One region of the Pseudescherichia sp. genome, then DNA from elsewhere that is predicted to be linked to it. Evidence: predicted binding sites of a transcription regulator. Region 1 holds the regulator's gene; the other holds the start of a gene.
The links. Region 1 encodes sigma-54, which starts transcription at its own class of promoters, with help from an activator protein. Its sites were predicted from a motif close to GTTGGCACANNTTTCGCTNT; they were not measured.

Region 1 (4,420 bases):
GCTGCGGCGAGAAGGCCGACGGCAGGTTGTTCATTGCCTGTTCAAAGATTTCTGGCGACTCTGGCATGTTACGCACGTCAATGCTGACGGCCGCAGAGATCTGGCGGTCTGCCAGCGATTTCGCCAGTTCGGGCAGCAGCACCACCGGTAGGTTATCCACGCAGTAGAAGCCCATGTCTTCCAGCGCTCGCAGGGCAACTGATTTACCCGAACCCGAGCGACCGCTGACGATCATCAGTACCATGTACCGTTTCTCCTCAGGCGAGCAGATGTAAAAGCATTTCCCCGGTTACGCGTCATTATGGCTGCCTTCGCTATCCGTGATGATCTGATACAGCTCCTCATCGCTCTGCGCGGCGCGCAGGCGTCGACAGATGGTTTTGTCCGCCAGGCGACGGGCAACAAGGGAGAGCGTATGCAGATGCGTCTTTGTCTGATCGGCAGGAACCAGCAGGGCAAACAGCAGATCCACCGGCTGGTTATCGATAGCATCAAAGGCGATAGGCGTCTCCAGCTGCACAAAAACGCCGACGGCGCGCAGGGTATCTTCCTCTACCTTGCCGTGGGGAATGGCGATACCGTTGCCAATACCGGTACTGCCCATCTTCTCACGGGTCAGAATAGCCTCAAAGACCACCTGTGGCGGCAGGCTGAGCTGCTTCGCAGCCAGCTCGCTGATAATCTCCAGCGCACGCTTTTTACTCTGGCAGTGCACGCCGCTGCGGGTACATTCCTGGTTAAGGACATTGCTCAGTTGAAGAGCGGAATCGTTGTTCATCATAAATTCACCTAAGCGTTGCTCGTGCAGACAACCTGCTGCATTGCCACAGCAGGTTGCTAAATGCCGTCGAACGCCCGGACAATTAGTGTTGTTTCAGTTTATCTTTATGTTTGGTTAGCTGTCGCGCCAGTTTATCAATTAAACCGTCAATGGCCGCATACATGTCTTGCCCTTCCGCACTGGCGTGAAGCTCGCCACCGTTTACGTGCAGTGTGGCGTCCGCGACGTGAGTCACTTTCTCCACTTTTAACACAATGTAGACCTGATTGATCCGCTCGAAGTACTGCTCCAGCTTAGCAAATTTTGTACCGACAAAATCGCGCAGTGCTTCAGTAATTTCGACATTGTGCCCTGTAATGTTGAGCTGCATAGTGTCTTCCTTATCGGTTGGGTCACACCAGCTGCTTGCGCTGGTTAGACGGCGGGATGGATAAAGACTCTCGATACTTCGCAACGGTACGGCGCGCCACCATGATACCCTGGTCGGACAGCAGGGTGGTCAACTTACTGTCACTCAGTGGTTTCGCAGGGTTTTCTGCGGCTATCAGCTTCTTCACCAGCGCACGAATGGCCGTCGATGAGGCTTCGCCGCCGCCTTCGGTATTCACATGGCTGGAGAAAAAGTATTTAAGCTCAAAAATGCCCCTCGGGCTGTGCAGGTATTTTTGGGTCGTCACGCGTGAAATGGTGGATTCATGCATCTCGACGGCCTGGGCGATATCTGCCAGCACCATCGGTTTCATAAACTCTTCGCCTTTGTCGAAAAAGGCCTGCTGCTGTTCAACGATGCAGCGGCTGACGCGCAGCAAGGTATCGTTGCGGCTCTCCAGGCTCTTAATCAGCCATTTGGCTTCCTGAAGATTGCTGCGGATAAACTGGCTGTCCGCGTCGTTGCGCGTGCCGCTGCACATGGCCGCATAGTGCTGGTTAATCTGCAGGCGCGGAATGCTGTCAGCGTTCAGCTCTACCGTCCAGCGGCCATTATGCTTGCGCACCAGCACGTCGGGGATCACATACTCTGGCTCACCGGTCTGGATCGACTGGCCAGGGCGAGGATCCAGGGACTGGATCAGATTCACCGCCTCTTTCAGCACCTCTTCCTTCAGGCGGGTAACGCGCATCAGGGTGCGGAAATCGTGGTTGGCCAGCAGATCGAGGTGATCGCTGATGATCAGTTTGGCTTCGGCCCGCCACGGGGTATCGCTGGCGAACTGGGAGAGCTGGATCAGCAGGCAGTCGCGCAGATCCCGTGCCGCCACGCCCACCGGATCGAAACGCTGGACGCGTTTCAGCACCGCTTCGACTTCATCCAGACCAACGTTGCTGTCGCCCATGCTGTCGAGGATATCCTCCAGCGAGACGGTCAGGTAGCCGGTCTCATCCACGGCGTCGACAATAGAGGTCGCAATAGCGCGATCGGTATCGGAGAAGGGGGTCAGCTCCACCTGCCACATCAGGTAGTCCTGCAGCGACTGGGTGGTTTCGCCCTGGTAGACGGGAAGCTCGTCGTCCTGATAGTCCACGCCGTTGCCTGACGGCGTACCGGCGGTGTAGATCTCATCCCAGCTGGCGTCCAGCGGCAGCTCCTCGGGCATATCTTTCTGCTCAAGGGCGTCGGCGGAGTCTAACGTTTCGGTGTCCTGGGTCTGCTGTGCGTCTACTTCGTCGTGAAGATCGGTTTGCTCCAGCAGTGGGTTACTATCCAGCGCCTGCTGAAGTTCTTGCTGAAGTTCCAGCGTCGAGAGCTGCAACAGACGAATAGCCTGTTGCAGTTGGGGCGTCATGGCGAGCTGTTGGCTTAGCCGTAGTTGCAAACCTTGCTTCATGTTCAGAGCACTTCTCTCCCGCTAAAACATTACAGTAACTAACCCTATCAGAGTCTGAAGTCTTCCCCAAGATATACGCGTTTAACCTGTTCGTCTTCAAGGATTTGCTGCGGCGTGCCGTGGGCAATCAGATGACCCTGGCTGACGATGTAGGCGCGCTCGCATACGGCCAGCGTCTCTCGCACGTTGTGGTCGGTGATCAGCACGCCGAGCCCGCTGTCGCGCAGGTGCTCAATGATGCGCTTAATGTCGATAACCGAGATGGGGTCAACGCCGGCAAAGGGTTCATCCAGCAGGATAAATTTAGGATTTGCCGCCAGCGCGCGGGCGATCTCAACGCGACGGCGCTCGCCGCCGGAGAGAGCCTGGCCGAGGCTGTCGCGCAGGTGCTCGATGTGAAACTCTTCCATTAGCTCATTGGCGCGGTCTTCACGCTGTTCCGAGGAGAGATCGTCACGAATTTGCAGTACTGCCATCAGGTTATCATACACGCTCAGGCGGCGGAAAATGGAGGCCTCCTGCGGCAGATAGCCGATACCACGGCGCGCGCGGGCGTGCAGCGGCAGCAGGCTAATATCTTCGTCATCGATAATGATATTACCCGCGTCGCGGGAGACAATGCCAACGACCATGTAAAACGTGGTGGTTTTACCCGCCCCGTTAGGGCCAAGCAGGCCCACAATTTCGCCAGAGTTAACGGTCAGGCTGACATCCTCGACCACGCGGCGGCCTTTATAGGCTTTAGCAAGATTTTTTGCAGTTAACGTTGCCATAACGAATTAGTTACTCTTCTTCTGTGCCGGTGCCGGTTTATTGCCTTTGTCCTGCAGCTGAGACGGAACCAGGACGGTGGTCACGCGCTTGCCTTTTTCGCTAAACGCCTGCATTTTTTGCTCTTTGACCAGATAGGTAATCTTGTCACCGTTGATATTGCTATCCTGCTGCTCAAGGAAGGCATTGCCGGTCAGCACGACGAAGTCATTTTGCAGCTCGTAGTGCAGCTGTCCAGCATGACCCTGCACCGGCTTACCGTTATCCTGCATCTGGTAGAAGGTGGCCGGGTTGCCGTAGCCGTCAATGATCTCTTTGCCCTGCTCGCCGCCCGGACGGGTAACAACCACTTTATCGGCATTGATCTTAATCGTGCCCTGGGTCACCACCACGTTGCCGGTGAAGGTGACCACGTTGCCCTGCATGTCCAGAGACTGCTGGTCAGATTCAATATGGATCGGCTGATCGGTATCGCCGGTCACCGCCAGCGCCGGGACAGACGCGGCCAGAAGTACGCTGGCAAGCGCAAGATTAAGGCTGAGTTTGTTTATTTTGAATTTCATAGGAGGTTCTAACCTTTTCAATCAGCTCGGCGTTTTTGCTGCGTAAGTTGCCGCGCATTTTCAGGCCGCTGGAATTAAATGTTGTACCGTATAACGTGACCAGATCGTTCGAGGTAACATCCTGAGTGATCAGGTTAATCTGAGCGTTATCCGTCGTAATTTTCCGCAGTTGGGACTCTGCTGTCAGGGCATTGACCTCAACATGTCCATAAAGATACAGCATACGGTCATCAGTCAGTTTGGCTTTATCTGACCTAATCGACCAGGTCGGCACTTTATTTTCGTCAAAGGTCGTTAATACCGGCTGTGTAAACCATGACACCGCCTGGTCAGAAAAGTACTCAACGTGCTGGGCAATCAGGCGATAGTTCAGCGCCCCTTCCGGGCTATAGACCACGGTATCGGTATGCTCGCTGCGGTAGGTCGGATCGCTATTGTTGATCACCACCTCGCTGTCATCGTCCCGATCGGTCAGGTTG
Region 2 (4,420 bases), on a different contig from region 1:
CCGGCAAAGGAGCCTTTCAGCTCCAGCGGATCGTCCTGTTCGTCGCGGGCCATCAGCAGGAAGGTTTCCAGCTCGCTGGAGAAGTACTCAGCGCGGCGCGGGTAGTTAAACGACAGGGTCGCCAGCGCATCCAAAATGCGCGTTTTGCCCATCACGCGGCCCCAGCGGGTCTCAACCCCGATGATACCCACGATAATTTCCGGCGGCACGCCGTAGACCTGCCAGGCGCGGTTGAGGGCATCTTCATACTGGTTCCAGAAGGCGACGCCGTTCTGCACGTTGTCCGGAGTAATAAACTGCTTCTTGTAACGCAGCCATGCGCCGTTCGGGCCGACAGGGGCGGGCCCGGTAGGTGCCTGGCGATCCATCAGGCGCAGGACGTAATCGAGACGCTTCGCCTGGGATAAAATTTCGTGCAGCTGCTGGGGATCGAAACCATGCTTGCTGACCATTTTGTTGATGAACTGCTCTGCCGCCGGGTTATTGGCGAAGTCACCGCCTGACATGGTGACATCATGCTGCGGCTGAAGCAGGAAGCCGCCGGACGGCGTGCCGGTGGTAGCGGGCGGCGCTTCAGGCGTTTTGGGTTTGCTGCTGCAGGCAGAGAGCAAAACAAGCGCGGGAAGAAGAGTAATATAACGACGCTTAAACATGGGTTGTCCCTAATACAAATTCGACCTAAGAGAATCATGGTAAATCATCTGGCTGGCCTTTCAAGCCTGGCCGGTGCAATGCCGGGGGGTTGGTATAGTAATGCCCGGTGGCGCTCCGCTTACCGGGCCTACAAACCACACCGTAACCACCGTAGGCCGGGCAAACGCAGTGCCGCCCGGCGTTATAGTTCGCCTTTCAACCCCAGCCGCTTCGCCAGCCGATGCAGGTTGGCGACGTCCATCTCCAGCGCCCGGGCACAGGCGGCCCAGCTGTGGTTGTGCTGCGCCAGCGCCTGACGGATAGTCTGGCGCTGAAAATCCTCCGTCGCCTCGCGCAAGTTCCTGGCCAGCACGGACGACGCGGCTTGTGGTATCTGTGGCAGAGGCGCGTCGGCAAAGGCAAAGTGCTGCGCCTCCAGCGTGACCTCATCCCCTGCCCGTGCGGCACGCGCCAGCACCACGGCACGATGGATAGCGTGCTCCAGCTCGCGCACGTTGCCCGGCCAGCCATACTGTAGCAGCTGCGAACGCGCTCCGCTGCTTAATAGCACCTGTGCGAGACCAAAGCGCTGCCGACACTGCTCGCAGAAGTACCCTGCCAGCAGCACCACGTCCTCACCGCGCTCGCGCAGCGGCGGCACCGCCAGCGGAAAGACGCTCAGGCGATGGAACAGATCGGCGCGAAAGCGTCCGGCCAGCACCTCTTCCCGTAGATCGCGATTGGTGGCTGCCAGCACCCGGACATCAACCCGCAGGCTGCGATCGTCCCCGACGCGCTGAATATCGCCATACTGCAATACCCGCAGCAGCTTGGCCTGCAATGCGAGCGATAGCTCACCAATCTCATCGAGGAACAGCGTGCCGTTATCGGCCATCTCAAACTTGCCGCTGCGATTGCTGATCGCCCCGGTAAATGAACCTTTAACGTGACCAAACAGCTCGCTCTCCGCCACGCTCTCCGGCAGCGCCGCGCAGTTAAGATAGACTAGCGGATGGTCTGCACGCGGAGAGCCCTCATGAATCGCCTTCGCCACCAGCTCTTTGCCGGTGCCGGTCTCGCCGCTAATCAGCACGTTCAGATCCGAGGCGGCCACAATGTCGATCTCCTTTTTCAGCTGCGCCATGCCCGGCGACAGGCCGATCATCCGGGTGGTCGTCACCGGCTCGAAGATCGCGGGCGCGCCCGGAAGCATATTCTGGCTCTCCAGCTGCTCAATCAGCAGGGCATTATTGAGCGCCCCTGCCGCCAGAGCGGCAATCAGCCGCAGCTCCTCATCGCTGAAGTTATCGAAACGATCCGGCGACATGCCGTCGAGGGTCAGGGCGCCAATCAGGTGCTGCCCGGCAAACAGCGGCAGGCCGATGCAGGCGTGCACCTTCAGATCCTCCTGGCCTGGAATAAGGCCATCATAGGGATCGGGCAGATCGCTATCCGCCGGGAAGCGCACCACGTCCCCTGCCCTGGCAATGGCCTCCAGCCGCGGGTGCCCTTCCAGCGTAAAACGCCGCCCCAGCACGTCCGGCGCGAGACCGTCGATGGCCAGGGGAATAAACTCCCGCGCGCTGTAGCGCAGCAGCGCCGAGGCGTCGCAGCCTAAGACCTGACGCAGGGTGGCAATCAACCGCTGAAAGCGATCCTGATGGCCGATACCGCTCTGCAGCTCAATGGCGATCCCCGCTAATACCTCAACTGAAAAACTCATCGTTACCTCGCTGTCATTTTGACAACGCATAGTGTCATATTGACAACAATAATCATAGTCAAAACGACTACCAACAAAGCGTTAATTTTGTAAAAATTATATATATTTCAAACAGTTAAAAAACTGGCACGCATCTTGATATAGGTAAAGAATCTGAGTCAAACATGCTGAATTGAAATTGAGGTTGCTATGTCTATTCTGGTTAAAAATAACATTCATTGGGTTGGCCAACGTGACTGGGAAGTCCGCGATTTCCACGGGACCGAGTATAAAACGCTGCGCGGCAGCAGCTACAACAGCTATCTCATTCGTGAAGGCAAGAACGTGCTGATCGATACCGTCGATCACAAATTCAGCCGAGAGTTCGTGCAGAACCTGCGCAGCGAGATCGATCTTGACGCTATCGACTACATCATCATTAACCATGCCGAAGAGGACCATGCCGGGGCGCTGACCGAGCTGATGTCCCATATCCCGAATACGCCGATCTACTGCACCACCAACGCCATCGACTCTATTAACGGTCACCACCACCATCCGGAGTGGAACTTCCATACCGTGAAGACCGGCGATACGTTAGATATCGGCAACGGTAAGCAGCTGATCTTTGTTGAGACCCCAATGCTGCACTGGCCGGACAGCATGATGACCTATATGACCGGCGACGCGGTGCTGTTCAGCAACGACGCCTTCGGCCAGCACTACTGCGACGAGCGTCTGTTTAACGATGAAGTGGATCAGGGCGAGCTGTTTGAGCAGTGCCAGCGCTACTACGCCAACATCCTGACCCCGTTCAGCCGCCTGGTGACGCCAAAAATCACTGAAATCCTCGGCTTTAACCTGCCGGTGGATATGATTGCCACCTCGCACGGCGTGGTATGGCGTGAAAATCCGACCCAAATCGTTGAGCTCTATCTGAAGTGGGCGGCGGACTATCAGGAAGATCGCATCACTATCTTCTACGACACCATGTCCAACAATACCCGCATGATGGCGGACGCCATTGCCCAGGGGATCAACGAAGTGGATCCCAACGTGGCGGTGAAAATCTTCAACGTGGCGCGCAGCGATAAAAACGAGGTATTAACCAACGTCTTCCGCTCCAAAGGCGTGCTGGTGGGCACCTCCACCATGAACAACGTGATGATGCCGAAAATCGCTGGCCTGGTGGAGGAGATGACCGGCCTGCGCTTTCGCAACAAACGCGCCAGCGCCTTTGGCTCCCACGGCTGGAGCGGCGGCGCGGTAGATCGCCTCTCCACGCGTCTGCAGGATGCCGGTTTTGAGATGTCCCTGAGCCTGAAGGCGAAATGGCGTCCGGACATTGATGCCCTTGAAATTTGCCGCCAGCATGGCCGTGATATTGCACGTCAGTGGGCGCTTACTCCACTCCCCGTAGCCGCAGCTGTGGCGGCTACGACGCCTGCCGCCAGCCCCTGTGCAACCGCCGATTTGGGGCCGAGCATGCAGTGCAGCGTCTGCCAGTGGATCTACGATCCTGCAAAAGGTGAACCGATGCAGGACGTCGCCCCCGGTACGCCGTGGTGCGACGTGCCGGACAACTTCCTCTGCCCGGAATGCTCCCTGGGGAAAGAGGTCTTTGATGAACTGGCAACGGAGGTCAAATGAACCACGGCATCGTGATTATTGGCTCGGGCTTTGCCGCCCGCCAGCTGGTAAAAAATATCCGCAAGCTTGATGCGAACGTCCCGCTGACGCTGATTGCAGCCGACAGCATCGATGAGTACAACAAACCGGATTTAAGCCACGTGATCAGCCAGAGCCAGCGTGCAGACGACCTCACCCGCCAGACGGCGGGGGAGTTTGCCGAACAGTTTAACCTGCGGCTGTTTCCCTGGACCTGGGTGACCGATATTGACGCCGCCGCGCACGTGGTGAAAGCGGGCGAACGATCCTGGCCGTACGATAAGCTGGTGCTGGCGACGGGCGCATCTGCCTTTGTGCCGCCGGTTGAGGGACGCGAGCTGATGCTTACGCTTAACAGCCAGCGGGAGTATCGCGCCTGTGAAACCGCGCTTCGCGACGCGCAGCGGGTGATGATTG

Region 2: norV (anaerobic nitric oxide reductase flavorubredoxin) is a predicted target of sigma-54. The motif match lies at 2,479-2,498, and genes of this name have one in related genera.

The regions. Positions count from the first base shown of each region.
Region 1 covers NZ_DAMBWA010000004.1:222,076-226,495, reverse strand. The annotation lists gene rapZ (RNase adapter RapZ) at 1-244, opposite strand, end outside; gene ptsN (PTS IIA-like nitrogen regulatory protein PtsN) at 290-781, opposite strand; gene hpf (ribosome hibernation promoting factor) at 864-1,151, opposite strand; gene rpoN (RNA polymerase factor sigma-54) at 1,174-2,607, opposite strand; gene lptB (LPS export ABC transporter ATP-binding protein) at 2,655-3,380, opposite strand; gene lptA (lipopolysaccharide ABC transporter substrate-binding protein LptA) at 3,387-3,941, opposite strand; gene lptC (LPS export ABC transporter periplasmic protein LptC) at 3,910-4,420, opposite strand, start outside.
Region 2 covers NZ_DAMBWA010000013.1:111,728-116,147, reverse strand. The annotation lists gene mltB (lytic murein transglycosylase B) at 1-653, opposite strand, end outside; gene norR (nitric oxide reductase transcriptional regulator NorR) at 836-2,356, opposite strand; gene norV (anaerobic nitric oxide reductase flavorubredoxin) at 2,546-3,985, shown strand; gene norW (NADH:flavorubredoxin reductase NorW) at 3,982-4,420, shown strand, end outside.